2 regions of the Streptomyces hypolithicus genome follow, and region 1 is predicted to be linked to the other one. Evidence: predicted binding sites of a transcription regulator. Region 1 holds the regulator's gene; the other holds the start of a gene.
The links. The regulator HrcA, encoded in region 1, represses chaperone genes, less so after heat shock. The targets are predictions, from matches to a motif close to TTNGCACTCNGNNNNNCNGAGTGCNAA.

Region 1 (14,832 bases):
TGATCAGCTGCGTGGAGATGCCGTGCCGCTCCTCGCTGCGGTCCAGCGCGCGGGCGAGTCCCTCGATCACCACCCCGATGTCCACCCCGCGCGCGGTGTGCGCCTGCGGGTCGAAGAAGATCTCCGCGTGGCGCACGCCCTGGGCGGCGGCGCGCGTCAGGTAGGCGTCCGCGAGCCGGTCGAAGTCGTCCTCGGTGCACAGGACCGGCATCAGCGCGCAGTACAGGTCGAGGAAGGACTGGAGGTCGTCGAAGAGATAGGCGTGGCGCAGCTCCTCGGTGGTGGAGTGGGGCAGCAGCACCGCGTTGCGGGCGGCGAGTTCGAAGGCCAGCTCGGGTTCGAGGGTGCCTTCGATGTGGAGGTGCAGTTCGGCCTTGGGGAGGTGCATGGGGGATCTTCTCGTTCAGGGCTCAATGGTGGCGCTTGGGCAGGGGGACGCGCAGCAGATCGGCGGCGACGGTCAGCTCGCCGTCGAACCCGGCAGCGCGCGCCTGGAGTTCGAAGGCCTCGGGGTCGCCGTAGCGCTGCGAGAAGTGGGTGAGGACGAGGTGGCGTACGCCCGCCTCGTGGGCCACCCGGCCGGCCTGTCCGGCGGTCAGGTGACCGTGGTCGGCGGCCAGTCGGTGGTCTCCGTCGAGGAAGGTCGACTCGATGACGAGCATGTCGCAGCTCTCGGCGAGCGCGTACACGCCGTCGCAGAGCCGGGTGTCCATGACGAACGCGAACCGCTGCCCGCGGCGCATCTCGCTGACCTGGTCGAGCGTGACCCCGCCGAGCCGGCCGTCGCGCTGGATGCGGCCGACGTCGGGGCCCTTGATGCCGTGCTCGGCGAGCAGCGCGGGCAGCATGCGTCGCCCGTCGGGCTCGGTGAGCCGGTAGCCGTACGACTCGACGGGGTGCGAGAGTCTGCGGGCGTCGAGGACGTACGAGGGCCCGGTGGCCAGCGGCCCGTCGGCGGCGACCGGCGCCTCGGTCAGCAGGACCGTCTCGCGGTAGGCGGTGGCGTACCGCAGGCGGTCGAAGAAGCGCTGACCGCTCGCCGGGTAGTGCGCGGTGACGGGGTGCGGGACCCGGTCCAGGTTGATGCGCTGGATCACGCCGGCCAGGCCGAGTGAGTGGTCGCCGTGGAAGTGGGTGACGCAGATCCGGTTGATGTCGTGCGCGGCCACCCCGGCGCGCAGCATCTGGCGCTGGGTCCCCTCGCCGGGGTCGAAGAGGATGCCCTCGCCGTCCCAGCGCAGCAGGTAGCCGTTGTGGTTGCGGTGCCGGGTGGGGACCTGACTCGCGGTGCCGAGGACCACCAGTTCTCGTACGGACACGTGCTCTGCCTTGTCTGCCGCGACTTGTCTGCTCGACCTGTCTGCCTCGACTTGCCTGATTCGGCTTGTCTGGTTCGGCTTGTCTGTTCGGCTTATCCGGGGGGCCAGGCGAGCCCGCGGCCGCCGAGGACGTGGGCGTGCGCGTGGAAGACGGTCTGGCCGGCTCCGGAGCCGGTGTTGAAGATCACGCGGTACCCGGTGCCGTCGATCTTCTCGTCGGTGGCGACGCGGCCCGCCTCGGCCAGCACGTCCGCGAGGATCTGCGGCTCGGCGGCGGCGAGCGAGGCGGCGTCCGGGTGGTGGACCTTGGGGATGACCAGGACGTGCGTCGGGGCCTGGGGGTGGATGTCGCGGAACGCGACGGTGGTGTCCGACTCACGGACGACGTCCGCCGGCACGTCTCCTGCGGCGATCTTGCAGAACAGGCAGTCCGCCTGAGGTTGTCCCGCCATGGTTCTGGTCTCCTGGGTTCAGGCTGATCTTGATCTGCCGATCAAGTATGGCCGCATGCTATCCGCCGTGCGTGCTGCGGCCCTTGGGCGCGGCCGCCGCAGGCGCAGGGTAACGGCCTGGTGCGCGATAGGGGGCGGATCAGCCCGCGGCGTCGGATGCGGTGCATCGCAAGGCGGCGGAGCGTCCTCATAGCGGAGCTATTAGGGCGTTTCGCCAACGCGGCGAGGTGCCGTAGCCGGCGTCGCGGGCCCGTCCCCTATCGCGCACCAGGCCGTAAGCGGGGCCTCAGGCCCAGCGGCCCGTGCGGCCCAGCAACAGGGCCGTCGCCGCCGTGCCGGCCGTGGACGTACGCAGGACGCTGCGCCCCAGCCGGTACGGTTTCGCGCCCGCGGCGGCGAACACCGCCAGCTCGTCCGGCGACACGCCCCCCTCAGGGCCGACGACCAGCACGAGGGAGCCCGCGGCCGGCAGGCCTGCGGTGGCGAGCGCCTCACTGCCCACCGTCGGGTCCTCGTGCAGGACGGCCGCGAAGTCCGCCGTGGCCAGAAGCGCCGCCACCTGTTTGGTCGTTGCCGCCTCCGCGACTTCGGGAAAGCGCAGTCGGCGCGACTGCTTGCCGGCCTCGCGCGCCGTGGCCCGCCACTTGGCGAGCGCCTTCGCGCCGCGCTCCCCGCGCCACTGCGTGATACAGCGCGACGCCTGCCACGGCACGATCACGTCGACGCCGGTCTCCGTCATCGTCTCTACGGCCAGTTCGCCTCGGTCGCCCTTGGGCAGCGCCTGTACGACGGTGATACGGGGCGCCGGCTGCGGCTCCGCCGTGACGTCCCGCACCTCGACGACGAGCCGGTCCTTGCCCTCGGCCGCGAGCACCACCGCGGCTGCGCCCGCCCCGAGGCCGTCCGTCAGGACGACGTCCTCACCCGCGTGCAGCCGCTTCACGGACACCGCGTGCCGGCCCTCGGGCCCTTCGAGTACGTACGGCCCCTTCGCCGGTACGGCGTCGACGACGAAGACCGGCGCCGTCACGCCGCACCGCCCGCGCCGCGCAGCGCCAGCGCGGAGCGGGCCGCGTCGGCCTCCGCGGCCAGGACCTCGACGAGCTGCCCGGCCGGCAACTCCCGCGCCAGCCGGTGCCCCTGCCCGGCCCACAGCGCCATGCCCTGCGCGTCGCCCGCCTTGGCCGCTGCCTTGCGCAGGCCGGAGGTGATGTGGTGCACCGCCGGATAGGCGGCGGGGGCGTACGGGCCGTGCTCGCGCATGAAGCGGTTGACGAGGCCGCGGGCGGGGCGGCCGGAGAACGCCCGGGTGAGTTCGGTGCGTACGAACAGCGGGTTGGTCATGGCCTGCTTGTGCAGGGCGTTCGCACCCGACTCGGGGCAGACCAGGAACGCCGTGCCGAGCTGTGCCATGTCCGCGCCGAGCGCGAGCACCGCGCTGATCTGCGTGCCGCGCATGATGCCGCCCGCGGCGACGATCGGCAGCTGCACGGTCTCGCGGATCAGCGTGACGAGGGAGAGCAGGCCGATGCCGGTGTGGTCGCTCTGCGGGTCGTCGCGGTGCGTGCCCTGGTGGCCGCCGGCCTCGATGCCCTGGACGCACACGGCGTCGGCGCCGGCCCACTGGGCGGCCTGGGCCTCTTCGGGGGTGGTGACCGTGACGACGGTGACGGTGCCGGCCTTGGCGAACGCGTCGAGGACGGGCCTGGCGGGGCAGCCGAACGTGAAGGAGACCACGGGGACGGGGTCGTCGATGAGGATCGCGAGCTTGGCTTCGTAGCCGTCGTCGGAGGAGTTGTCCGACTCGCCGAGCGGGGTGTCGTACCAGCCGGATTCGCCCGCCAGCTGATTGCGGTAGACGTCGATGGACGCGGGGTCGGCGTGAGCGGGCTGCGGCATGAAGAGGTTGACGCCGAACGCGTGGGCGGTGAGGCCCCGCAGCTGCTTGATCTCCTCGTACATGCCGTCGGCGGTCTTGTACCCGGCGGCGAGGAACCCGAGGCCGCCGGCCTCGGCGACGGCAGCGGCGAGCTGAGGACTGGAGGCGCCACCCGCCATGGGGGCCTGCACGATCGGATAACGGCAGAGATCGGTCAGTGCGGAGGACATGAACGCATAGTTTCATGCCCTCCGCGGTGCGCCGAATCCCACTCCCCCGGGGCTCCGCCCCGAACCCCGGTCCTCAAGCGCCGGACAGGCTGGTTTCCCGTCAGCGCCCGTTGGCTGCATCTCCCGGGGACAACCCCCGGACCCCGGGCCGGCGACTCGGCCGCGTCAGCGCCCGTTGAACGCGTCCTTCAAGCGGGAGAACAAGCCCTGCTGCCCGGGTTGGAACTGCCCAGTGGGCCGTTCCTCGCCGCGGAGCTTGGCGAGCTGGCGCAGGAGGTCCTCCTGCTGGGGGTCCATCTTCGACGGGGTCAGCACCTCGACGTGCACGATGAGGTCGCCGCGCCCGCCGCCGCGCAGGTGCGTGATGCCGCGCCCGTGCAGCGGGACCGACTGGCCGGACTGCGTACCGGGCCGGATGTCGATGTCCTCCATCCCGTCGAGCGTCTCCAGCGGGCACTTCGTGCCCATCGCGGCCGCCGTCATCGGGATGGTGACCGTGCAGTGCAGATCGTCGCCGCGCCGCTGGAACACCGCGTGCGGCGTCTCGTGGATCTCGACGTACAGGTCACCGGCGGGGCCACCGCCCGGGCCGACCTCGCCCTCGCCCGCGAGCTGGATGCGGGTGCCGTTGTCGACACCGGCCGGGATCTTGACCGTGAGCGTACGGCGCGAGCGCACCCGTCCGTCGCCCGCGCACTCCGGGCACGGCGTGGGTACGACCGTCCCGAAGCCCTGGCACTGGGGACAGGGCCGCGACGTCATGACCTGGCCCAGGAAGGACCGGGTGACCTGCGAGACCTCGCCACGGCCACGGCACATGTCGCAGGTCTGCGCCGAGGTGCCGGGGGCGGCACCCTCGCCGCTGCACGTCGTACACACGACGGCCGTGTCGACCTGGATCTCCTTGGTCGTACCGAAGGCCGCCTCGTTGAGGTCGATCTCCAGACGGATCATGGCGTCCTGGCCGCGGCGGGTGCGCGAGCGCGGGCCGCGCTGGGACGCCGTACCGAAGAAGGCGTCCATGATGTCCGAGAAGTTCCCGAAGCCGCCCTGGCCGAAGCCGCCGGCTCCGCCGCCCGCCTGCGAGAGCGGGTCGCCGCCGAGGTCGTAGACCTGCTTTTTCTGCGGGTCCGACAACACCTCGTACGCGGCGTTGATCTCCTTGAAGCGTTCCTGCGTCTTGGGATCGGGATTCACGTCCGGGTGGAGCTCACGCGCCAACCGTCGGAATGCCTTCTTGATCTCGTCCTGGGAAGCGTCGCGGCGCACGCCGAGTACGGCGTAGTAGTCCGTGGCCACTTACGACTCCGCCAGGATCTGTCCGACGTAACGTGCCACTGCGCGTACCGCTCCCATCGTTCCGGGGTAGTCCATGCGGGTCGGTCCGACCACGCCGAGTTTTGCGACTGCTTCGTCGCCCGAACCGTAGCCGACTGCGACGACGGACGTGGAGCTCAGCCCCTCATGGGCGTTCTCATGCCCGATTCGTACGGTCATGCCTGAGTCCGTGGCCTCACCGAGCAGCTTGAGGAGCACGACCTGCTCCTCCAGCGCCTCCAGCACGGGCCGGATGGTGAGGGGAAAATCATGCCCGAAGCGCGTCAGATTGGCGGTGCCGCCGATCATCAGCCGCTCCTCGGTCTCCTCGACCAGGGTCTCCAGGAGGGAGGCCAGGACCGTCGTGACGGTCCCCCGGTCCTCCGCCTCGAAGGAATCGGGGAGGTCCTGCACCAACTGCGGTACGTCCGCGAAGCGGCGCCCCACGACCCGGCTGTTGAGCCGGGCGCGCAGGTCCGCCAGGGACGTCTCGCCGAAGGGGGCCGGGCAGTCGATCATGCGCTGTTCGACCCGTCCGGTGTCCGTGATGAGCACGAGCATCAGGCGGGCGGGCGCCAGCGACAGCAGCTCCACGTGCCGCACCGTCGACCGGGTCAGCGACGGGTACTGCACGACGGCGACCTGCCGGGTCAGCTGCGCGAGCAGCCGCACCGTACGGGCCACGACGTCGTCGAGGTCGACCGCCTTGTCCATGAAGTTCTGGATGGCGCGGCGCTCGGGCGACGACAGGGGCTTGACGCCGGCGAGCTTGTCGACGAACAGGCGGTAGCCCTTGTCCGTCGGAATGCGCCCGGCGCTGGTGTGGGGCTGCGCGATGAAGCCCTCGTCCTCCAGGACGGCCATGTCGTTGCGGACGGTGGCCGGGGAGACGCCGAGCTTGTGGCGCTCGGTGAGCGCCTTGGAGCCCACCGGCTCCTCGGTGCCCACGTAGTCCTGGACGATGGCGCGCAGCACCTCGAGTCTGCGTTCGCTGAGCATCGCGCACACCTCCAGCTGTCGGTCGTCGGCTTCTGCCTGGCACTCGCTGCGGGGGAGTGCCAGCAGTCTCCCGAGTCAGTGTACGGCGGTGGGGTGCACCCCTAGCAAGGGGCGGCAGGTCACGGTGTCGCACGAAGGACCTGTTCAGCGGGCGCGGGGGTGGGGGGCGGGACTAGCGTCGGAGTATGGACGTGCGGTGGGAAGAGGCAGGCTGGGAGCGGCTCGCGGCGGGTGTCGGGCGGCGGCGCATGCCGCTCTGGGACGCCACGGTCGGCCTGGTGGCGGGGGGCGAAGGGGCCGGCGGCGGGGCGCTGCTGATCGATACCGGGGCGACGCTGCGCGAGGGCGCGGAGCTGCGCGGGCAGGTGCAGCGCCTACTGGCGGACCTGAGCCCACCGAGTCCTCATGGGGCCGGGCGAAGAGTGACGCATATCGCTCTCACGCACCCCCATTTCGATCATGTCCTGGGGACGGCGGTGTTCGCGGGCACGCAGGTGTACGGGGCGGTGGGCGTCGGCGAGCTGCTGCGGCGGGACCGGGACGCCCTGCGTGACGACGCGGTCCGGCACGGGGTGGACGCCGGGGCGGCGGCGGAGGCGGCGGATCTGCTGGTGGCGCCGCACCACGCGGTGTGCGGCGAGTGGACGCTGGACCTGGGTGGCGGCCGACAGGTGCTGCTGGCGAACGTCGGACCGGGGCACAGCGGACACGACCTGGCGGTACTGGTACCCGGCCTGGCGCCGGGCGACCCCGAGGTGGTCTTCTGCGGCGACCTGGTCGAGGAGTCGGGGCCGCCCCAGGCCGGCCCGGACGCCCACCCGTCGCACTGGCCGGCGGCCCTGGACCGGCTGCTGGAACTGGGCGGCGAGAACGCGGCGTACGTGCCGGGGCACGGGGCGGTGGTGAACGCGGCCTACGTCCGCGCGCAGCGGGACGCGCTGGCGGCGCGTGCGGGGGTGGCGTGACGGGGTGGTGCGACGGGGTGGCGTGACGCGCTGTTTGGCGGGGTGTGCGACGGGCCACAATGGCCCTCATGCGCAGCCGACAGTACGGGCCGGACCTCACTCCCCCGTGGAAGAAGACCGCACCCGCTCCCGAAGTCCCCGCCGAGGCCGATCTTGTCGTGGAGGAGGTCACCACCGGGTTCTGCGGGGCGGTGATCCGCTGCGAGAAGACGGCGCAGGGCCCGGTCGTGACCCTGGAGGATCGTTTCGGCAAGCACCGGGTGTTCCCGATGGAGGCCCGCGGCTTCCTCCTGGAGGGCCGTGTGGTCACGCTGGTACGCCCCGACGCCGCCGCTCCCGCCCCGACCCGCCCGGCCCGTACTGCGTCGGGCTCGGTGGCGGTTCCGGGGGCGCGGGCGCGGGTGGCGCGGGCGGGCCGTATCTACGTCGAGGGGCGTCACGACGCGGAACTGGTCGAGCGGGTGTGGGGCGACGACCTGCGCATCGAGGGCGTGATCGTCGAGTACCTGGAGGGCATCGACGACCTCCCCGCGATCGTCGCGGACTTCGCCCCGGCGGCCGACGCCCGCCTCGGCATCCTGGTCGACCACCTGGTCCCCGGCTCGAAGGAGTCCCGTATCGCCGCGCAGGTCTCGGACGCGAGCGTCCTGATCGTGGGCCACCCGTACATCGACGTGTGGGAGGCGGTGAAACCGTCCGCCGTCGGCATCGAGGCGTGGCCGAGGGTCCCGCGCGGCCAGGACTGGAAGACGGGCGTGTGCCGGGCGCTGGGCTGGCCGGAGAACACCGGGGCGGCCTGGCAAGCGATCCTGGCGTCGGTGCACTCCTACCGGGACTTGGAGCCAGCTCTGCTGGGGCGGGTGGAGGAACTGATCGACTTCGTGACGATCGAGAGCTGAGCTATCGGGGGCCGACCGGGGGCAGGGTGGGAAATTCCGCGGTGTCGAGCGTGACACCGAGTGCGTCGAGAGGGACCTGCTCGCCGAACTTGCTGGTGCGTTCCGTGCGGTAGTTGGCTTGTTCGCCACTGCCCACGGGTTCGGTGAGCACGACGCACTTGGCCTCGAAGGGATCGATGATCAAGTAGACCGGCACACCACCGGCCGCATAGATCGACCGCTTGACCACATAGTCGCGGTGCGGGCTCGTCTTCGACACAACCTCGACCAGCAGCGTTACCACTTCGGAAGGCAGAAGCCGCCCGGACTCGGGGCCCGCACCGCGTTCCAGCACCACGAGGTCCGGCTGCGGCTCGCTGGTCTCCGCGAGGATGCCGATGTCCTAGGTCTGGAGGCGCTGCCACTGTTCGCGAGGAAACCCGTCCTGCACAATCTCGACGATTCGATTGTGGACCAAGTCCGGCCCGGCCATCATCACGATTTCCCCCCGCAGTAGCTCCACCTTGACGCCTTCGGGAACTTCGAGGTTCTCGAAGAGATGGGTCATCCGGTGGTCATCCACAGTGGTCATCTCCGGGCCCTCCACATCGCGCCGCGTTCCGTGGCGGCAGCCTAGGAACAGGGTAAGCAGGCCCGCAGCGGGATGGCAGGGCTTCACTCTCGCGAGCGATTCAGTCCACCAGGTCCCGCACCACCGCGTCCGCCAGCAGCCGCCCCCGCAGCGTCAGCACCGCGCGCCCCTCCCCGTACGGCCCGGGGTCCAGCAGCCCGTCCGTCAGCGCCCGCTCCGACGCGGCGAGGCCCGCAGGAGCCAGCAGCGACAGGGGGCAGCCGTCGGCGAGGCGCAGTTCCAGCAGGATCCGCTCCACGCGCCGGTCCTCCGCCGGGAGGATTTCGCGCCCCGCGCCCGGCGACCGCCCGTCGCCCAGCGCCTGCGCGTACGCGCCCGGGTGTTTGACGTTCCACCACCGCACCCCGCCCACATGGCTGTGGGCGCCGGGGCCCGCGCCCCACCAGTCCGCCCCGCGCCAGTACAGCTCGTTGTGCAGGCAGCGGGCGTCGGCCGACGTGGCCCAGTTGGAGACCTCGTACCACTCGAAGCCCGCCGCCGAGAGCGCGGACTCCGTCATCAGGTACCGGTCCGCGTGCACGTCGTCGTCCGTCATCGGGACCTCGCCCCGTCTGATCCGGCGGGCGAGCTGCGTGCCCTCCTCCACGATCAAGGCGTACGCGCTCACGTGGTCGGGGCCCGCCCCGATCGCCGCGTCCAGCGACGCCTGCCAGTCCGCGTCGGACTCCCCCGGCGTGCCGTAGATGAGGTCCAGGTTCACGTGCTCGAAGCCCGCCGCCCGCGCTTCGGCGACGCACGCTTCGGGGCGGCCGGGTGTGTGCGTACGATCCAGGATCTTCAGGACGTGCTGCTTCGCGCTCTGCATCCCGAACGAGACCCGGTTGAAGCCGCCGGCCCGCAGCGCCTCGAGGTACGACGGATCCACCGATTCCGGATTCGCCTCGGTGGTGATCTCCGCGTCGTCCGCGAGCCCGAACTCGTCGCGGATCGCCCCCAGCATCCGTACGAGATCACCGGCGGCCAGCAGGGTGGGCGTACCCCCGCCGACGAAGACGGTCCGTACCGGGCGGGGATCGTCGCCGAGGACCTTGCGGGCCAGGCGCACCTCTTCGATCAGCGTGTCCGCGTAGTTGTCGCGCGAGGCCAGCGCACCGCCCGAACCGCGCAGCTCGGTCGCCGTGTAGGTGTTGAAGTCGCAGTAGCCGCACCGAGTGGCGCAGTACGGAACGTGCAGGTAGAAGCCGAGCGGCCGCTCCGCCGCGCCGGCCAGGGCGTGCGACGGCAGCGCCCCGTCGTCGGGCATGGGCTCACCGTCGGGCAGAACTGAAGGCATACCCCCATTGTCACAGCTCCGGACATCACGGCTCCGGACACACCGCCCGGATCGTTCGTCGTACCGCCCGCAGCGCCGCGACCCCCGCAGCCAGGCCCCGCGCCGGTCGCCCCCGCGGCCTCAGACCGCCTGGAGGACCAGCAGCGCCACGTCGTCGTCCGGTGGGATGGGCGAGAAGTCGTGCACCTCGCGCATGATCCGTTCGGCGACGCCCTGCGCGCTCAGTCCCGCGCACCGCCCGAGCGCCGCCGCCAGGCCGTCCGCGTCGTCGAACATCCGCAGACCGGAGCGCCGCTCCGTCACCCCGTCCGTGACGCACAGCAGGGTGTCACCGGCCCGCAGTACGAAGGTCTCGCTCTCGTACGTCACGTCGTCCACGACCCCGAGCAGCATCTGGGGGACGGCGGCGGGTCGTACGCTGCCGTCCGGCCGCAGGACGAGCGGGAGCGGGTGCCCGGCGCTCGCCAGTGTGCAGCGCACCCCGCCGCCGTCGGCCGCGGCGAGCGGGACCAGTTCGCCGTACAGGAGGGAGAGGAAGCGCGGCTGCGGCGGCCCCTCCAGCCCGCCGAATCCCCCCGCGAGCCCGACACCGGCACCGGCACCGATTCCGGCGACCCCGGCACCGGCCGGCCCCGGCAGCCCCGTCACCCCGGCCGCCGCCTCCACCGCCGCCATCCTGGCCGTCGCCTCCGCCGCTTCGACCGCGTCGTCGAGCAGCAGCCCGTTCAGCCGCCCGAGCACCTCCCCCACCGCCCGCCCCTCGCGGGCGAGCAGCCGCAGCCACGGCCTGACGAGGCCGGTGACGACCGCCGCCTCGGGGCCGCTGCCCTGGACGTCGCCGAGCGTGAAGGACCAGCGGCCGCTCGCGCCGGGGAAGACGTCGTAGAAGTCGCCGCCCGCGACACCCTGCCCGCGCGGCTCGTACACCAGGGCCTTCTCGACGCCCGGGATGTCGGCCATCTGCCCCGGCAGCAGGGCGCGTTGCAGCACCCGGCTGATGGTGGCCTGCCGGGTGTACTGGCGGGCCGCGGCGACGGCGAGTGCGACACGGCGTACGAAGTCCTCGGTCAGGCCGGTCACTTCGTCGGGCATCCGCGTCGTCCCGGCCCGGCCCAGCATCAGCGTCCCGAGGCCGCGGCCGCCCGCGGCCAGCCGGTACGCGACCGCCGCACCTCCGCCGTCTTGGACATCACCCCCTGCCGGCTCTTCCGGCGGGTCCGCGCCCGGCCACGGCACCGGCACCGGGCCGCCGCTCGCGGAGTCCGCCGCCGGCGGCTCCTTCTCGACGCGGCGGCGCAGCTCCTCGACGCCGGCTTCGCGCTGGTGCCAGACGTGGGCGAGCCGGGGCGCCGCGCCTTCCTCCTCCAGCCACACGGCGCACCAGTCGGCGAGCCGGGGCACCAGGAGCTGCGCGGCGAGCGCCGCGATCATGTCCTCGTCGAACTGGCCGGTCAGCAGGTCGGAGGCCTCGGCCAGGAAGGACAGCGCGCCCCGGTTGATCCAGTCGCTGTCGTATTCGCGGTACTCGCGGTACTCGCGGTACTCGCGCGCGGACCGCTGCGGCTCGGGAGCGAGATCGGGCGCGGCCGCCGCGGGGGATGCGGCGGGCGCGGAGCCGGCGGGCAGGACAGGACGCCCCGGCTGCGCGCCGTCGAGGCAGACGCGCGCCCAGACCGTCTTGAGGCCGCTGCGGTAGGTGACGCCCCAGGACGCGGAGAGCGCGGCCACCAGACGCAGCCCGCGCCCGAACTCGTTGCCGCCCACGGCGGGGTTGCTGTCGGGTTCGCCTCGCAGGGCGCGGGCGGGGTGGTGGTCGGAGACCTCGACGACCAGGGCCGCGGGGTCCTCGTCGCGCGCCTCCTCCAGATGGCAGACGAGTTCGACGTCGGTCCCGGCGTGCACGACCGCGTTGGTGACCAGTTCACTGACGATGATCACCGCGTCGTCGGCCGTCCGGTCGGTGAACGCGATCGTCTGCGGCAGCCCGAGCCCGGTCCATTCCGCGAGCGCGGCCCGCACGAACCGGCGCGCGGCAGCAGGGGCGAGCGGATTCCCGGGCAGGCTCGCGCAGGTAGCCGACTGGCCGTCAGGAAGCCCTGCGGTCAGATGCGTTGCGCGGTAGGTGGACTTCCGCTGCCTCGGAATGGACGCCACAGTGCGACTCCCGGTCGGTTCTCTCGAATGCGCCCCGAATGCGCCCCCGACGACACCGACAGAGTGACAGAACGAGTCCACCCATAAGCAAGAAGTAACCGAAGTCACGCACGGAAATGGCCGGGCGGGCGGAACCATACGGCACTTTCGTGCGGTTCCGCCCGCCCGGCCCGCCGCTTCGTCACGCCTCGCGCGAGCCCGCGTACATGTCCTCGATCAGATTCTTGTACTCGCGCTCGACCACCGGCCGCTTGAGCTTGAGGCTCGGGGTCAGCTCGCCGTGCTCGATGTCCAGGTCGCGTGGCAGCAGGCGGAACTTCTTGATGCTCTGCCAGCGCTGCAGGCCCTCGTTGAGCTGCCGCACATAGCCGTCGACGAGCTCCAGCGTCTGCGGCGCGGCGACGATCTCGGCGTACGACTTGCCCTCCAGGCCGTTGTCCTTGGCCCAGCCCAGGATCGTCGGCTCGTCGAGCGCGATCAGCGCGGTGCAGAAGTTACGGTCCGCGCCGTGCACCAGGATGTTGGAGACGAACGGGCACACCGCCTTGAACTGGCCCTCGACCTCGGCCGGCGCGATGTACTTGCCGCCCGACGTCTTGATGAGGTCCTTCTTGCGGTCCGTGATCCGCAGGTAGCCGTCGACGGACAGCTCGCCGATGTCCCCGGTGTGGAACCAGCCGTCCGACTCCAGGACTTCCGCGGTCTTCTCGGGCTGCCCGTGGTAGCCCTGCATGATGCCGGGGCCCCGCAGCAGGATCTCGCCGTCGTCCGCGATACGTACCTCGGTGCCGGGAAGCGGCTTGCCGACCGTGCCGGTGCGGTAGGCCTCGCCCGGGTTCACGAAGGAGGCGGCGCTGGACTCGGTCAGCCCGTAACCCTCCAGGATGTGGATGCCCGCGCCGGAGAAGAAGAAGCCGATGTCGGGTGCGAGCGCCGCCGAACCGGAGACGCAGGCGCGCAGGTTGCCACCGAAGGCCTCGCGGATCTTGGCGTAGACGAGGGTGTCGGCGACCTTGTGCTTCGCGGTCAGGGCGAAGGGCGCGGAGGCCGTGCCCGTACGCCGGAAGTTGTCCTGGCTGACCTTCGCGTACTCGCGGGCGACCTCCGCCGCCCACTGGAAGATCTTGTACTTGGCGCCGCCGCCGGCCCGTGCCTTGGCCGCGACGCCGTTGTAGACCTTCTCGAAGATGCGCGGCACGGCGGCCATGTAGGTCGGCTGGACCACCGGCAGATTCTCGATGATCTTGTCGACGCGGCCGTCCACGGCGGTGACGTGCCCGACCTCGATCTGGCCCGAGGTCAGCACCTTGCCGAAGACGTGCGCGAGCGGCAGCCAGAGGTACTGCACGTCCGAGGCCGTGATCAGGCCGGTCGCGACGGTCGCCTTGGCCATGTACGACCAGCAGTCGTGCTCCAGGCGTACGCCCTTGGGCCGGCCCGTGGTGCCCGAGGTGTAGATCAGCGTCGCGAGCTGGCCGGAGGTGATCGCCGCCACGCGCTCGACGACGGCCTGCGGGTGCTGCGCCAGGTGCGCCGCTCCGCGTGCCTCCAGGTCGGCGAGCGAGAGGACCCAGCCCTCGGGGTCGCCCTCGGCCGGTTCGGCGCCCTGGGGGTCGATGACGACGACATGGGCGAGGTTGGGCAGGTCGGCGCGCTTCTCGCGGGCCTTGGCGAGCTGCGCGGCGTCCTCGGCGATCAGGACGCGGCTCTCGGAGTCGGCCAGGATGTAGGCCGACTCCTCGGCGTTGGTCGACGGGTAGACCGTCGTCGTCGCGGCGCCCGCGCACATCACGCCGAGGTCGGCGAGGATCCACTCGACGCGGGTGTTGGAGGCGAGGGCGACCCGGTCCTCAGGATGCAGGCCCAGGGTGATCAGGCCGGCGGCGACGGCGTACACCCGCTCGGCGGCCTGCCCCCAGCTCAGCGACTTCCAGGCGTCGGGGCCCTGCCCCGACGCGGCCGGTACGGGATACCGGTATGCCTCACCATCGGGCGTGGCAGCCACGCGCTCAATGAAGAGGGCCGCAACCGACGGCGGCCGGTTCTCGATCAAGGTCTGTGTGTCGCTCACGACGTCCTCCGGGCCTGCGGCATCCTGCACGGCTGGCTGGTATTTAACTGGCGAGTAACCTTCGAGTCGTGATCAGAGTAAAGCGCACGCGGCCGGGGCGTAAGAGTCTGCGGCTCGCGGCTTCATAACAGAACGGACCCGCCGCGCCCCGGCACACCCCGGTACGCGAAAAGCGCCCGTCCGGGATACGGAGGGCGCTTCGCGCGTGCCGCACGGCCTGGTGGCGGCTGCTACTTCTTGGACTTGCCGCCGCCGGAGTCGTCGCTGGACAGCACGGCGATGAAGGCCTCCTGCGGGACCTCCACACTGCCGACCATCTTCATCCGCTTCTTGCCTTCCTTCTGCTTCTCCAGCAGCTTGCGCTTACGGGAGATGTCGCCGCCGTAACACTTGGCCAGGACATCCTTGCGGATGGCGCGGATGGTCTCGCGGGCGATGACCCGGGAGCCGATGGCGGCCTGGATGGGGATCTCGAAGGCCTGCCGCGGGATGAGCTCCCTGAGCTTCGCCACGAGCCGCACGCCGTACGCGTACGCCGCGTCCTTGTGCGTGACGGCGGAGAAGGCGTCGACCCGGTCGCCGTGCAGCAGGATGTCGACCTTGACGAGGGCGGCGGACTGCTCGCCGGTGGGCTCGTAGTCCA
Region 2 (14,832 bases), 660 kb from region 1:
CTCGCCCCGGGCCGCTCCGCGCTCACGTTCGCGCTGCTGGTCCACCCACTCCGCGTGGTCCGTTTGCTCCACGAGCGCGCGCCGGCCCGCCTCCTGCGGGGAGACGGCGGGCGCGGGTTCGGGTTCGGGGCGTACGACGGGCTCCTCGCCGGGCTCGGCCGAAACCGCCCGGCGCCCCGGGTGTGGACGACGCTCGCGCAGCCGCTGCGCCGCGACCTCGGCCCTGCGGCGGTCCATGGTGAAGGCGAAACGCCGCCGCTCGGTGGTCCGCAGATGCACGATGTACGCGCTCAGCAGTACGGCGGGCACAGCCGGCGCCCACAGGAACCGGAGCCCGCTGACAGCGGCGACGATCGTGCCCATGGTGAAGGCGAGGAAGAGGATCATTGTGGTGCGCCGGCGGCGGGCGAGGACCTTGGAGCGCCGGGCGCGTTCGGCGGCGGCGCCCGCGGTGCGCGCGTTCCGTTCTTCGCGTACGCGCTCCCGGTCCGCCTCGCGGGTGCCATGCCGGGCGGTCTCGTCGCGCACGCCGTCGCGCGCGCCTTCCCGTACGCCGGTGCGCCCGGCGGCCGGGCGGTCGGGCCGGCGTTCGGTGTGGGTTCCGGCTTGCGTCGGGGGCACGGCGGAGTGCCGGACGTCGACGGTACCCATTCGGTCCGTGACGGCATCCGGTTCCACGTCGGGTTCCGCCTCGCCTTCGGCGCGGTCCCGCAGCTCCTTGGCGTACCGGCGCTCCATCGCCGCCCGTCCGGACAGCAGCCGGATGGCGGTGCTGAAGCGTTCCGTCGGACGGGCTTCGTTGAGCTCGTCTTGCCTGCGGAGCCACATCGGCACCAAGTAGGCGGCCCAGGCCCCGACGATGACTGCGTAAATGAGGCCGCTGCTGCTCACACCCCTCACCGTAGAGGGGTTCACGCAACCCCATCCGCCAATTGGGCCGGTGTGTCGCACGATCTGGCTGATAACTCGAACTTTTTTTGTGACTGATCGGATCAACAGGCTGCTTTACGGGTCCTTTTGCAGTCGACTCGCAGCTCTCAGCGATCAAATTCGAACATGAATTTGATTTATGGGATGTGCTGAGGTCGCGCCCGGTGCCAACGGGTCAGCAGTCCCTCGGGGATCTCCTCGGCCGTGAGGGCGAAGACCAGATGGTCGCGCCATCCTCCGTCGATGTGCAGATATCGGGGCCGGACCCCCTCCTCGCGGAAACCGAGTTTCTCCACGACTCTGCGGCTGGGCGCGTTCTCCGGGCGAATGCAGACCTCCATGCGGTGCAGCCCGACGGTACGGAAACAGTGGTCGACGGCGAGGGCGACAGCCGTGGGGACCACACCGCGGCCCGCCACCTCGCGGTCCACCCAGTAGCCGACGTGCCCCGAGCACATCGACCCCCAGGTGATCCCGGCAACCGTCAGCTGGCCCACCAGACGCCCCTGGTACTCAATGACGAAGGGCAGCATCCGCCCCGCGTGCGCCTCGGCGCGCAGATGGCGGACCATCTGACGGTACGTCGGCCGCTGGGCCACCGGCCCCGACGGCGCGGGCGGCGGGACGGTGGCCTCCCAGGGCCGCAGCCAGTCGCGGTTGCGCTGGTTGACCTCGCGCCACACACCGTGGTCGCGCAGCTTTATCGGGCGGAGGGCGACATCGCCGTCCGCCAGCTCGACGGGCCAGGACGCAGCGTTCAGCTCGTGCTCCCGGGTCCGGGCCCTGTGGGGTGGTCGCCGCCCCGCAGCTGGTCCACGGCATGCACCAGCAGGCGCCCCAGGACCGCGAGCCCGTCGCGTACGCCGCCGGTGGAGCCGGGGAGGTTCACGATCAGGGTGCGCCCGGCGACGCCGGCCAGGCCGCGGGAGAGCGCCGCGGTGGGGACCTTCGCCAGGCCCTCGGCGCGGATGGCCTCGGGGATGCCGGGCACCTCGTAGTCGAGGATCCGGCGGGTGGCGTCCGGGGTGCGGTCGGTCGGGGAGATGCCGGTGCCGCCGGTGGTCAGGATGACGTCGTACGCCGCTTCGACTCCGGCCCGCAGGGCCTGCTCCACGGGGTCGCCGTCCGGGACGACCTGTGGGCCTTCGACCGCGAAGCCCAGGGCGCGCAGGCCGTTGGCCAGGATCGGGCCGCCCTTGTCGGCGTAGACCCCGGCGGAGGCCCGGTTGGAGGCCGTGACGACCAGGGCGCGGCGCGGCGGATACGCCTGCGCCTGCGGCGGCTCGGGGGCCGATGCGGGAGCGGCGGCCGCCGGTTCGTGGCCGTGGCCGTGGCCGTAGACGTCACCGGCGCGGGGCGCGGGGCTCATGCCCGGCTCCAGTCGCCGGACTTGCCGCCCGTCTTCTCCTCGACCCGCACGTCGGTGATGACCGCGCCCTTGTCGACCGCCTTCACCATGTCGATCACGGTGAGCGCGGCGACCGTCACGGCGGTCAGGGCCTCCATCTCGACGCCGGTGCGGTCCGTGGTGCGGACCGTCGCGGCGATCTCGACGGCGTCGTCGGCGACCACCAGGTCCAGCTTCACGCCGGACAGGGCGAGCGGGTGGCAGAGCGGGATCAGGTCGGGGGTGCGCTTTGCACCCATGATTCCGGCGATACGGGCGGCGGCGAGGGCGTCCCCCTTGGGGACGCCCTCGCCGCGCAGCAGCTCGACGACGCGCGGCGCGACAAGGACGCGTCCGGTGGCGCGGGCGGTGCGCGCGGTGACGTCCTTGGCCGAGACGTCGACCATGCGGGCCGCGCCCGCCTCGTCGATGTGCGTGAGCCGTTGGTGCGTACTCATTGTGTGTGGCGCTCCGGGTCAGGGCGGGTGAGCGTGTGAGGGCAGACACGCTACCCGCACCCGGCCCCGGTCACCCGAGCAGGACCACGTCGACCTCGGTGCCGGGCTCGGCCTCGGTGGTGTCCTCCGGGACCGTGATCAGGGCGTTGGCGTGGGCGAGGGCCGCGATCAGGTGCGATCCGGTGCCGCCGACAGGGGTGACGGTGCCCGATTCCTCGTCGTACCTCCCCCGCAGGAACTGGCGCTTACCGGCCGGGGAGGTCAGGGGCCGGTCCGCGCTCAGCGTGGCGCGGACCCTGGGGCGGTGCACGTCGGCCAGGCCCATCAGGGCGCGGATGGCCGGGCGGACGAAGAGCTCGAAGGAGACGTACGACGAAACCGGGTTGCCGGGGAGGGCCAGCAGGGGGGTGTGGTCGGGGCCGATCGAGCCGAAGCCCTGGGGCTTGCCTGGCTGCATGGCCAGCTTGCGGAAGTCGATGCCGCTGCCCGGCTCGTCCTCGTCGCCGACGGACGACAGGGCCTCCTTGACCACGTCGTACGCGCCGACGCTGACCCCGCCGGTCGTGACGATCATGTCAGCGCGGATCAGCTGGTCCTCGATGGTGGCGCGCAGCGTCTCGGCGTCGTCGGTGACGGCCCCGACGCGGTAGGCGATGGCGCCGGCGTCGCGGGCGGCCGCGGTGAGGGCGAAGCTGTTGGAGTCGTAGATCTGGCCCGCGGCCAGCACTTCCCCGGGCTGGACCAGTTCGCTTCCGGTCGACAGGACGACGACGCGGGGGCGCGGCCTGACCTTGACGGTGGCGCGGCCGATGGCGGCGAGCAGGCCGATCTGGGGCGGGCCGACGACCGTACCCGCTTCCAGGGCGAGATCACCGGGCTGGACGTCGCTGCCGCGCGCGCGGACGTGGGCCCGCGCCTCGGCGGAACGGAAGACGCAGACTTCGCCGGACGCTCCCTCGGGTGCGTCCCGCGCCGAGCGCATGGTGGTCGCGGCGCCGCCGCCGCTGCCGCCGTCGGTCCACTCGACCGGGACGACGGCCTCGGCGCCGGGCGGCAGGGGGGCGCCCGTCATGATGCGGGCGGCCTGGCCGGGGCCGACCTTCAGCATCTCGCCGCTGCCCGCGGCGACGTCCCCGATCACCGTCAGGACGGCGGGGAACTCCTCGCTCGCTCCGGCCACATCAGTCGTACGGACGGCGTATCCGTCCATCGAGCTGTTGTCGAAGGGAGGGAGTGCGACCTGGACCGTGACGTCCTCGACGAGGACGCACCCCTGTGCGTCGGGGAGTTGCAGCTCGATGGGTTCGAGCGGCTTCACCGCGGCGAGGATGTCCTCAAGGTGCTCGTCCACCGACCAGATCGTGCTGCTCACGGCCTTTACATCTCCTCGGTCACATAACTGCGCAGCCAGGTCCGGAACTCCGGCCCCAGGTCTTCACGTTCGCATGCGAGTCTGACAATGGCACGCAGGTAGTCGCCCCGGTCACCGGTGTCATAGCGGCGGCCCTTGAAGACCACGCCGTGCACGGGGCCGCCGGCCTTCTCGTCGTCGGCCAGTTGCTGGAGGGCGTCGGTGAGCTGGATCTCGCCGCCGCGGCCGGGTTCGGTGGTGCGCAGTATGCCGAAGACGGCGGGGTCCAGTACATAACGCCCGATGATGGCGTAGTTGCTGGGGGCGTCCGCCGCGTCGGGCTTCTCGACCAGGCCCGTGACGCGTACGACGTCGGCCTCGGAGGTCGGCTCGACGGCCGCCGATCCGTACATGTGGATCTGTGCGGGGTCGACCTCCATGAGGGCGACGACGCTGCCGCCGTGCTGCTCCTGGATCTCGATCATCCGGGACAGCAGCGGGTCGCGCGGGTCGATCAGGTCGTCACCGAGCAGTACGGCGAAGGGCTGGTCGCCGACGTGCGGGGCGGCGCACAGGACGGCGTGGCCGAGGCCCTTGGGGTCGCCCTGGCGGACATAGTGCATGGTGGCGAGGTCGCTCGACTCCTGCACCCGGCGCAGGCGTTCGGCGTCGCCCTTGCGGCCGAGGGCCGACTCCAGCTCGTAGTTGCGGTCGAAGTGATCCTCCAGGGGGCGCTTGTTGCGGCCGGTCACCATGAGGACGTCGGAGAGGCCCGCGGTCACGGCCTCCTCGACCACGTACTGGATGGCGGGCTTGTCGACGACGGGCAGCATCTCCTTGGGAGTGGCCTTGGTCGCCGGCAGAAACCTGGTGCCGAGGCCGGCGGCGGGGATGACGGCCTTACTGATCCGGGGGGGCTGAGTCATGGTCAGACGATATCCGTAACGTATGTGCGGAAGGTTCGATTTCAGGCGATAAAATATTTTACGAGGCATTTGCGAGGCCACCGTGATGAATGAACAGCCTGACAAGACAGGGTTGCGAAAAGAACTCCTGGACATGAGATCCCGGTTGACCAGGAATGACGTCGAGAAGGCCGCCTCAGTTCTGGCCCGCAACGCACTGGTTCTGCCGGAGCTCGCCGACGCCCGGACCGTCGCTGCGTACGTGTCCATCGGGAGTGAACCGGGCACCCGCGCGCTGCTCGACGCGCTGCGCGCGCGGGGCGTACGCGTCCTGCTTCCCGTACTCCTCGCGGACAACGATCTGGACTGGGCCGTCTACGAGGGCCCGCAGTGCCTCGCGCCCGCCCGGCTCGGGCTTCTGGAGCCCGCGGGCACCCGGCTCGGGGTACAGGCGGTGCTGGAGGCGGACGCCGTACTGCTGCCGGGGCTCGCCGTCGACGGTCGCGGGGTGCGGCTCGGACGGGGCGGCGGCTCGTACGACCGGGTGCTGGCGCGGCTGGACGCGGCGGACGCGCATCCGCACCTGGTGGTGCTGCTGTACGACGACGAGGTGGTCGTACGGGTCCCCAGGGAACCGCACGACCACCTCGTGAGCGCCGTGGTGACGCCGGGCGGTGTCCGGCGCCTTGGCCTCGATCCACCGGCGTGACGTCTGTGGATCGAGGATTACGGTCTGAGCACCAGTTTGTCGGTGGTGGACTCCTCGACCGCCGCGTCACCGTACGACCAGTCGAGCAGCTCGCCCCTGGCCCACTTGTCGGTCTGGTCGGTGTAGTGCGCGCTGTACGCGTGGCCCGAGGCACCGGCGAGGTTGATCCACCGGGAACGGTCGAGGTTGCCGAGGTTGACGACCATGCGCATGGACGGCACCCAGACGACCTCGTAGCCGCCGGACGCGTTCCAGCCGGTGGCGTTGACCGTGGCCTCGCCGCCGCCCAGGTTCCACGGGCCCCGGTTGAGGAGCCACTGGACGGCGCCGGGGCCGCTGGTGCCCAGGGTCTGGTTCGTCAGCGTCAGCTGGTGCAGACGGCCCCAGCTCCAGGAGTCGACGTCCTTGCCCAGCTTGGCCGTCAGCTCCCAGCGGGCGTCCTTGAGGGCGCGGGCCAGCAGGTCGTCACGGGTTTCGGTCGCCGGGTCCAGGCGGGTGTTCGGCGCCTGCCACCATTCGCTCTTCTCGTCCTTGAGCATCCCCCGGACGACCTCGAACCAGCGGTCGCCGCCGTCCGGCTGCGCCGAGTCGCCGGCCCGCCGGCCGCACTCACGCACCCGCTGGCCGGGGTCGTCGACCGGCCCCGTGCCGTCGGCGGGGCGGACGCTCAGGCACTGTCCCTTGACCCGCAGTTCCTTCGGCAGCTTGTTGCCGAAGGCGAGCTTGAGGACGTTGCGCCACACCGCGTTGAAGTACGCGGCGGCCGCGGAGTCCGGATCCTGGGTGTAGTCCCAGCCCTCCAGGAGCTTCTGCGTCTCCCGGACGTTCGGGTCCGACACGTCGATCTTCAGCAGGTGGGGCGTGAGCAGCTTGGCGATCTCGCTGCTGTTGTCCATCTGCATGGTGCGCATGTCGTCGGTGGAGATCTTGCCGCCGTCGGCGATCTTCGACTCGATGAGGTCGGTGATGCGCTGGCTGCGGGCGCCGTAGCCCCAGTCCTCGGTGAGGAGGTAGGGGTACTTCTCCTTGTCGATCACGGCCTGGTTGGCGGTGACGATGTAGCCGCGCTTCGGGTTGTACTCGTACGGCAGCTCGGCCTGCGGGATGTAGCCCTTCCAGCGGTTGCGGGGGTCCCAGCCGGCGGTGGGCATTGCGCCGTCTCCGCCGGCGCTGCGCACCGGGATGCGGCCGGGCGCCTGGTACCCGATGTTGCCGGCCGTGTCGGCGTAGATGAGGTTCTGCGAGGGGACCTCGAAGTGGGCGGCGGCGGCCCGGAAGGACTTGAAGTCCGTGGCGCGGTTCAGCTCGAACACGGCGTCCATGGACTTGCCGGGCATCAGCGCGGTCCACTTCAGTGAGACCCCGTAGCCGTCACCGCGGTCGGGAGCGGCGTTGTCCACCGGCGCCTTCTCACCGACCGTCCCGAGTTCGCCGCTCCGGTCGGAGAGCAGCGGGCCGTTGCCCGTGGAGCGGACCGTGATCTTCTTCGACTCGCCGCCGGCGACCTTGATGGTCTCCTCGCGGGTGGTGAAGGTCTTCTCGCGGCCGTCGTAGAGGTAGCTCTCGCCGGTGACCTTCTCCAGGTGGAGGTCGGTGACGTCAGCGCCGAGGTTGGTGAAGCCCCAGGCGATGCTCTGGTTGTGGCCGATGACCACGCCGGGCATGCCGGAGAAGGTGTATCCGGCGGTGTCGTACTGGCAGGTGCTGGAGACCTTCCGGCAGTGCAGGCCCATCTGGTACCAGAGCGAGGGCAGCTGGGGCGCGAGGTGCGGATCGTTCGCGAGCAGTGGCTTCTTCGTCGTCGTGTACCGGCCGGCGACGACCCAGGAGTTGGAGCCGATGCCGCTGCCGTTGGGGCCGAAGAGGGCGGGGATCTCGTCGAGGGCGTCGGAGATGCCGGCGAGCTGGGACTGGATGCCCTGGGAGGCGCCGGCGGCGCTGTTGGCGGTGCCGGTGCCTGCTGATCCGGTGCCCGTACCGGTGCCTGCTGATCCGGTGCCGGTGCCCGCGCCCGTCCCCGTGCCGTCGTCCGTCTCAGTGGCCGAGGCGGACGGGTCGTACTTCTTCGTCGCCTTGTCGAGCGCGCCCTCCTGGACGACCGGCTTGTTGCGGTCGTACGGGTAGGCCGGGTACAGGTCCTTGATCTGCTCCGGGCTCAGCCGGCTCGTCATCAGCGAACGGTCGATCTCTTCCTGCATGTTGCCGCGCAGGTCCCAGGCCATCGCCTTGAGCCAGGCCACCGAGTCGACGGGCGTCCACTTCTCAGGCTTGTAGTCGTTGACGAAGCCCAGTGCGGCGTACTCGACGGAGATGTCCTTGCCGTCGCGGCCCTTCAGGTAGGAATTGACTCCGGCCGCGTACGCCTGGAGGTACTTCTTCGTCTCCGGGCTCAGCTTGGTGTCGTATTCCTTCTGCGCGACCTGACGCCAGCCGAGCGTGCGCAGGAACGCGTCGGTGTCCACCTGGTCGGCGCCGAACATCTCGGAGAGCCGGCCCGACGTCATGTGACGGCGGACGTCCATCTCGTAGAAGCGGTCCTGAGCCTGGACGAACCCCTGGGCGCGGAAGAGGTCTTCGTCGGTGTCCGCGTAGATCTGCGGAATGCCGTAACTGTCGCGTTTGACTTCGACCGGGTTGGTAAGGCCGTCGAGTTTGAGCGATCCCGTGGTCTGCGGGAAAGAGGCGCGGACCGTACTGATGCTCCAGTACGTGCCGTAGCCGACACCCGCGACGAGGGCCAACACCAGCACGATCACGAGCAGACGGGCGCGACGCCCCTTCTTCTTCTTGCCGGAAGAGGCGGTGGTGTTGGCGGGCATCGCTGTCCTTCGAGGGGCAGGGTGGTCCTGGAGTGCTGGAGCAACCATAGGCGCAGCGCTCTCGGGCCTTGGACGCGGTGTCTCCATCGGTGATCGTACGGGCGATCGAACGCGTCAAGGAAACGTAAAAGATTAGGTAAGGTAACGAAGTACCGGCCGCCGGAGGAACGATCCGGCAGGCGCGCGCGGAAGGAACGGCCACTGACTGTCCACGAGCTCAACGAACTCCTGCTCATCTGCTCGCTCGTTCTTCTCTTCGCCGTCGCGGCTGTGCGCATCTCCTCCCGGAGTGGGCTGCCAAGCCTGCTGCTCTATCTCGGGATCGGCGTTGTCATAGGCCAGGACGGCATCTTCGACGTCCAGTTCGACAACGCCGAGCTGACCCAGGTGATCGGCTATGCCGCACTGGTGGTGATCCTGGCCGAGGGCGGCCTGGGCACGAAGTGGAAAGAGATCAAACCCGCATTGCCCGCCGCGGCGGTCCTGTCGACCGTCGGCGTCGCGGTGAGCGTGGGCATCACGGCGGCCGGGGCGCACTATCTGGTCGGGCTGGACTGGCGGCAGGCACTGATCATCGGTGCGGTCGTCTCGTCGACGGACGCCGCCGCGGTCTTCTCCGTCCTGCGCAAGGTCCCGCTGCCCTCCCGCATCACCGGTGTGCTGGAAGCCGAGTCCGGCTTCAACGACGCCCCCGTGGTGATCCTGGTGGTCGCCTTCTCGACGGTCGGTCCGGTGGACAGCTGGTACGTCCTGATCGGCGAGATCGCCCTGGAACTGGCGATCGGCGCGGGCATCGGCCTCGCCATGGGCTGGCTCGGCGCGTTCGCGCTGCGCCGTGTGGCGCTGCCCGCGTCCGGCCTCTACCCGATCGCCGTGATGGCCATCGCTCTGTCGGCGTACGCCGCGGGAGCCATCGCGCACGGCAGTGGCTTCCTCGCCGTCTATCTCGCCGCGATGGTGCTGGGCAACTCCAAGCTGCCGCACTGGCCGGCCACCCGCGGGTTCGCCGACGGGCTCGGCTGGATCGCCCAGATCGGCATGTTCGTGCTGCTCGGCCTGCTGGTGACGCCGCACGAACTGGTGACCGACTTCTGGCCCGCCGTCGTCGTCGGGCTGGTACTCACCATGGTGGCGCGGCCCCTGGAGGTCATGGTCAGCCTGGCGCCGTTCCACATCCCGTGGCGCGAGCAGGCCCTGATGTCGTGGGCCGGGCTGCGCGGTGCCGTACCCATCATCCTGGCGACCATTCCGCTGGTGTCCGAAATCGAGGGCAGCGACCGCATCTTCAACATCGTCTTCGTGCTGGTCGTCGTCTACACGCTCGTCCAGGGGCCGACCCTGCCCTGGGTCGCGAAGCGGCTGCGGCTTGCCACCGATCCGTCGGAGGCCGCCGACCTGGGCATCGAGTCGGCGCCGCTGGAGCGGCTGCGCGGGCACCTGCTGTCGGTCGCCATCCCCGAGAAGTCGAGGATGCACGGGGTGGAGGTGGCCGAGCTGCGGCTGCCGCACGGGGCGGCGGTCACCCTCGTCGTACGGGACAAGACCAGCTTCGTGCCCCTGCCGACGACCGTGCTGCGGCGCGGTGACGAGCTGCTGGTGGTGGCCACCGATCCGGTACGCGACGCTGCCGAGCGGCGGCTGCGGGCCGTCGGGCAGGGAGGAAAGCTGGCCCAGTGGCTGGGAACCGGCGGCCCGAGTTCCATTTGATCGCAGGCGGTGTGACCCATTCCGCAGGTATTCACAGGCACTTCCGGAGCGATGCCCTGTAGCATGAAGGTCTATTGATCGACCAACTCTGTCTGAAGCAGAGCTGGCGCGACCGCACGGCGGCCGGCCCCCTCACAGTGGGTGCCCCGGTATCTACCGCCGGTTCTGCGCAAGAGGACAGCTCTCGGCTGCTCCCGCACGCACACACCCGCGTGCACAGGGGAGAGCCACCAGGCGGCAGAAAGGCAAGGACCGTGTCAGACACGGTCACCACTCCCCGCCCGGGTTATGGCCAACTGCTCCGCATCCCTGGAGCCTGGACGTACCTGTTGCCCGGCTTCCTGGCACGGCAGCCCTTCGCGATGCTGACGATCGGCATCGTGCTGCTCGTACAGCACACCACCGGTTCGTACGCGAGCGCCGGCGTCGTCGCGGCCGTCACCGGCGTTTCCATGGCACTGTTCGCGCCGCAGAGCGGAAAGCTGGCCGACCGTTTCGGCCAGAGCGCCGTGCTGATTCCCGGCGTACTGCTGCACACCACCTCGGTTGTCGCGCTGACTGCCCTGGCGCTCGCGGGCGCCCCGATGTGGGCACTGTTCGTCGCGGCCGTTCCCACCGGTGCCTCCGTTCCCCAGATCGGTCCGATGGTGCGGGCCCGCTGGGCGGCGAAGCTCGAGGGCTCGCCGCTGATGTCGACCGCAGCTGCCTTCGAGTCCGTGACGGACGAGTTCACCTTCGTCGTGGGTCCGGTGCTCGCGACCGCTCTGTGCACCGGCGTGCACCCCGCGGCGGGACTGATCGCCGAAGCCACGCTGACCCTGGTCGGCGGCCTGTTCTTCGCGCTGCAGCGGCGTACCCAGCCGCAGGCCGGTCTGCTGTCCGCGGCCGGCGGACCGCGCGTCTCCGCACTGTCCGTACCGGGCGTGCGGGTGCTCGCGGTGGCGTTCCTCGGCATCGGCGCGGTCTTCGGGGGCATGCAGGTCTCCCTGACCGCGTTCTCCGAGGAGATCGGCAACCCCGGTGTGAACGGACTGCTCTACGGAACGTTCGCGGCGGGCAACATGCTCGCCGGTATCGCCTGCGGCGCCATCGCCTGGAAGGTCGGCCCCCGCCGCCGGCTCCTGGCCGGATACGCCGCCCTGACCCTGGCCGCCTCCGGCCTGTGGGCGGTGCACTCCGTGCCGCTGCTCGCCGGGCTCGGCCTGCTGGTCGGCCTGTGCATCGCGCCCGCGATGATCACCGGCTACACGATGGTGGAGACCCTGGTGCCCGCATCGGCGCGTACCGAGGCCTTCACCTGGCTGACCGGCGCCGTCGCGCTCGGCCAGGCAGCGGCCGTCACGGTCGCGGGACAGCTCGTCGACTCGGGCGGCGCGAGCACCGGCTTCCTGGTGCCGCTGGCGGGCACCACGCTGGCCCTGGTCACGCTGGTGGCGCTGCGTTCGCGGCTGACATCGGCCCGCGTGACCCACGTGGTCACGCGCGGCACGGTCCACCGCGATCTTGTCGCGGTCAGCAATTGACGCACTCAGACACAGTCAGCCGTGGCCGCCGTCCGTTCCGTCTACACGTCTCGTCTTCTCCGCGCGGAATACGTCACTGTGCGTCTCCGCCGCAGGGTTGCGGCGGCTTCTCACTTGGGCCCATCGGGCCCTCGTCACGGCCGAGCCCTGACCGCTGCCCGCAGGCAGGTGACGAACGTTACTCCGGTCGCCCGCCCGCAAGAGCTAGTATGGACGTTTGTTAGCACTCAACGAGTGAGAGTGCCAGGAGGATGACAAGTGCCGACGTATCAGTACCAGTGCACCGAGTGCGGCGAAGGCCTAGAGGCGGTGCAGAAATTCACCGATGACGCACTGACCGTGTGCCCCGGTTGTGAGGGACGCCTGAAGAAGGTGTTCTCCGCGGTCGGCATCGTCTTCAAGGGTTCCGGGTTCTACCGGAACGACAGCCGCGGCTCCTCGTCGAGCAGCACGCCGGCTACGTCGTCCGCGACAGCCGGAGCGTCGTCCTCGCCCTCGGGCTCCGACTCGAAGCCGGCCGCCCCGTCGAAGAGCTCCAGCGGCTCCAGCGGCTCGTCGTCGAGCTCTTCCAGCTCTTCGAGCAGCACCTCGGCCGCCTAGGCCCACTGTTTTCCCGCAGTCGCAGCAGGACCTCGCCGTTTCCGACGGCGGGGTCTTCGGCGTTTTAGCGTCCCGATACTGTGACCGCCATGGCGAACGCAGAGATCGGTGTGATTGGCGGCTCGGGCTTCTACTCCTTCCTGGAGGACGTGACCGAGGTCGAAGTGGACACTCCGTACGGGAAGCCGAGCGACTCGCTCTTCCTCGGTGAGATCGCCGGACGGCGGGTCGCCTTCCTCCCCCGCCACGGGCGCGGCCACCACCTGCCGCCGCACCGCATCAACTACCGCGCCAACCTGTGGGCCCTGCGCTCGGTCGGCGCACGCCAGATCCTCGGACCGTGCGCGGTGGGCGGGCTCCGGGTCGAGTACGGGCCGGGCACGCTGCTCGTACCGGACCAGCTGGTGGACCGCACCAAGGCGCGCACGCAGACGTTCTACGACGGTGAGACACCGGTCGACGGGACGCTGCCCAACGTCGTTCACCTGACGTTCGCCGACCCCTACTGCCCCGAGGGGCGCAGGGCCGCGCTCACGGCGGCGCGCGGGCGGAAGTGGGAGCCCGTGGACGGCGGGACGCTGGTCGTCGTCGAGGGGCCTCGGTTCTCGACGAGGGCAGAGTCGCGGTGGCATGCGGCGGCGGGCTGGTCGGTGGTCGGCATGACCGGTCACCCCGAGGCGGTGCTCGCCCGGGAACTGGGGCTCTGCTATACGTCGTTGGCACTGGTCACGGACCTGGACGCCGGGGCGGAGACGGGCGAGGGCGTCTCGCACGAAGAGGTGCTCAAGGTGTTCGCCGCGAACGTGGACCGCCTGCGCGACGTGCTCTTCGACGCGGTGGCGGGGCTGCCGGCCGACGCGGCCCGCGACTGCCTGTGCGCCCACGCGCTCGACGGCCTCGACACCGGGATCACGCTTCCCTGACGGGTGAGCAGGTTGTCCACAACCCGCGGTCCGTCCACAGGCCGCGACGGGATCGGGACGGACCGTGGATCGTGAGGGGTGTTCAGCCGGGACCGAACGCCCGGACCTCCCACCTTTGGCGGTGATCGCCGTGTCTCTCCCTGCCCGCGTCTCCACACCTCCCCCGCCGGTGCCCGGCCCCCCACCCTGCCCCGTGCCCGAGTTCGCTCCGCTGCGGGTGCGCGGCGGCAAGCACCGGCTGCGGCGCGCGGTGCGCCGCAGGAAGCGGGCGATGGCGGCGGGGCTCGCGATGGGCGCGGCCGCGCTGGCCGCCTCGGGCGCCCGGGACTTGGGGCGTACGGGCGCGGCGCAGCCGGCGGCGGTCGCGGCGCCGCAGCGCGAACACCGGCCCGTGGAGCGGGTGGATCAGGTGGGCGGAGTGGACCGGGTGGACCTGGTGTCCGCTCCGGTACGTATCGCGGACGCGGCGACCGTGCGGTTGCTGCGCCGGGGCGACCGCGTCGATGTGATCGCGGCCCCGGGCACTCCTGCGGCGGGCGGCGGCGGATCACCGGAAGCCCGGGTCGTGGCTGCCGGCGTCCGGGTGGCCGACGTACCGCAGGCGCGGGGAGCGCTGGGAGACGGCGGCGGCGGCGCTCTGGTCGTGCTGTCCGTCCCGAGGAACATGGCCGCGGCGCTGGCCGGTGCGGGTGCGACGTCCCGGCTGGCGGTGACGCTGTGCTGACCATCGATTGGACAGGGGCGCCGGTTGCTGCCTTAGGTTTCGGAGGATTCGGTTCCACCCCCGGTACACGCGAAGAGAGGCTCATTTTTCGTGAGCGAGGAGAAAGAGGGCGTACTGGCAGGCTTCAAGGCCTTCCTGATGCGCGGCAATGTGATCGACCTGGCAGTCGCGGTGGTCATCGGCGCCGCGTTCACCGGCGTGGTGAACTCGATCGTCAAGGGCGTGATCAATCCGCTGGTCGGCGCGTTCGGCACGAAGGACCTGGAGAAGTACAGTTCCTGCCTCAAGCAGCCGTGCGAGACGAATGCGAACGGCGTGATGCAGGGCATCCCGATCATGTGGGGACTGGTCCTCAGCGCGACCCTGAGCTTTCTGATGACCGCAGCGGTCGTCTACTTCCTCATGGTGCTGCCGATGTCCAAGTACCTGGCCAGGCAGGCCGCGCGGAAGAAGGCGAAGGAGGCCACCGTCGAGATGATGGAGGTCACCGAGATCGAACTGCTGAAGGAGATCAGGGACGTGCTGGTCGCGCAGCGGGGCTCCGGGAGCGACGGTGGGCCGGGGCGCGACGGTGGGGCTGGGGCAGACGGTGGGCCGGGGCGCGGGGGCGTGTAGCCGCGGCTCAGATGTGGTGCGGCGGCTTCTCGTCGAGGAAACGGGCGAGGTCGGCCGCGCTGCCACCACCGCCGCCACCAGGCCGCTCACCCCACCCGCGGTCCGTGTCGTCCGCCGACTGCTCTTCCAGCGGATCGCCGAAGTCCAGCGCCGGTTTCGGCCTCGGCTTGCGCTCGGCCTG

Region 2: a site for HrcA is predicted at 12,010-12,036, ahead of ACU6WZ_RS16890 (FmdB family zinc ribbon protein). Genes of this name have one in related genera too.

The regions. Positions count from the first base shown of each region.
Region 1 is NZ_CM128811.1:4,214,842-4,229,673, reverse strand. It holds gene ACU6WZ_RS19950 (adenosine deaminase) at 1-388, opposite strand, end outside; gene ACU6WZ_RS19945 (ribonuclease Z) at 411-1,319, opposite strand; gene ACU6WZ_RS19940 (histidine triad nucleotide-binding protein) at 1,412-1,771, opposite strand; gene ACU6WZ_RS19935 (16S rRNA (uracil(1498)-N(3))-methyltransferase) at 2,058-2,801, opposite strand; gene ACU6WZ_RS19930 (nitronate monooxygenase) at 2,798-3,880, opposite strand; gene dnaJ (molecular chaperone DnaJ) at 4,046-5,179, opposite strand; gene hrcA (heat-inducible transcriptional repressor HrcA) at 5,180-6,196, opposite strand; gene ACU6WZ_RS19915 (MBL fold metallo-hydrolase) at 6,382-7,161, shown strand; gene ACU6WZ_RS19910 (DUF3097 domain-containing protein) at 7,230-8,060, shown strand; partial or broken gene ACU6WZ_RS19905 (Uma2 family endonuclease) at 8,062-8,631, opposite strand; gene hemW (radical SAM family heme chaperone HemW) at 8,732-9,964, opposite strand; gene ACU6WZ_RS19895 (SpoIIE family protein phosphatase) at 10,085-12,118, opposite strand; gene ACU6WZ_RS19890 (AMP-dependent synthetase/ligase) at 12,300-14,189, opposite strand; gene lepA (translation elongation factor 4) at 14,420-14,832, opposite strand, start outside.
Region 2 is NZ_CM128811.1:3,559,373-3,574,204, reverse strand. It holds gene sepX (divisome protein SepX/GlpR) at 1-891, opposite strand, end outside; gene ACU6WZ_RS16935 (GNAT family N-acetyltransferase) at 1,068-1,691, opposite strand; gene ACU6WZ_RS16930 (MogA/MoaB family molybdenum cofactor biosynthesis protein) at 1,688-2,299, opposite strand; gene moaC (cyclic pyranopterin monophosphate synthase MoaC) at 2,296-2,775, opposite strand; gene glp (molybdotransferase-like divisome protein Glp) at 2,846-4,147, opposite strand; gene galU (UTP--glucose-1-phosphate uridylyltransferase GalU) at 4,153-5,052, opposite strand; gene ACU6WZ_RS16910 (5-formyltetrahydrofolate cyclo-ligase) at 5,138-5,740, shown strand; gene ACU6WZ_RS16905 (penicillin acylase family protein) at 5,758-8,559, opposite strand; gene ACU6WZ_RS16900 (potassium/proton antiporter) at 8,761-10,266, shown strand; gene ACU6WZ_RS16895 (MFS transporter) at 10,521-11,789, shown strand; gene ACU6WZ_RS16890 (FmdB family zinc ribbon protein) at 12,048-12,389, shown strand; gene ACU6WZ_RS16885 (S-methyl-5'-thioadenosine phosphorylase) at 12,479-13,312, shown strand; gene ACU6WZ_RS16880 (hypothetical protein) at 13,506-14,036, shown strand; gene mscL (large conductance mechanosensitive channel protein MscL) at 14,127-14,651, shown strand; gene ACU6WZ_RS16870 (hypothetical protein) at 14,659-14,832, opposite strand, start outside.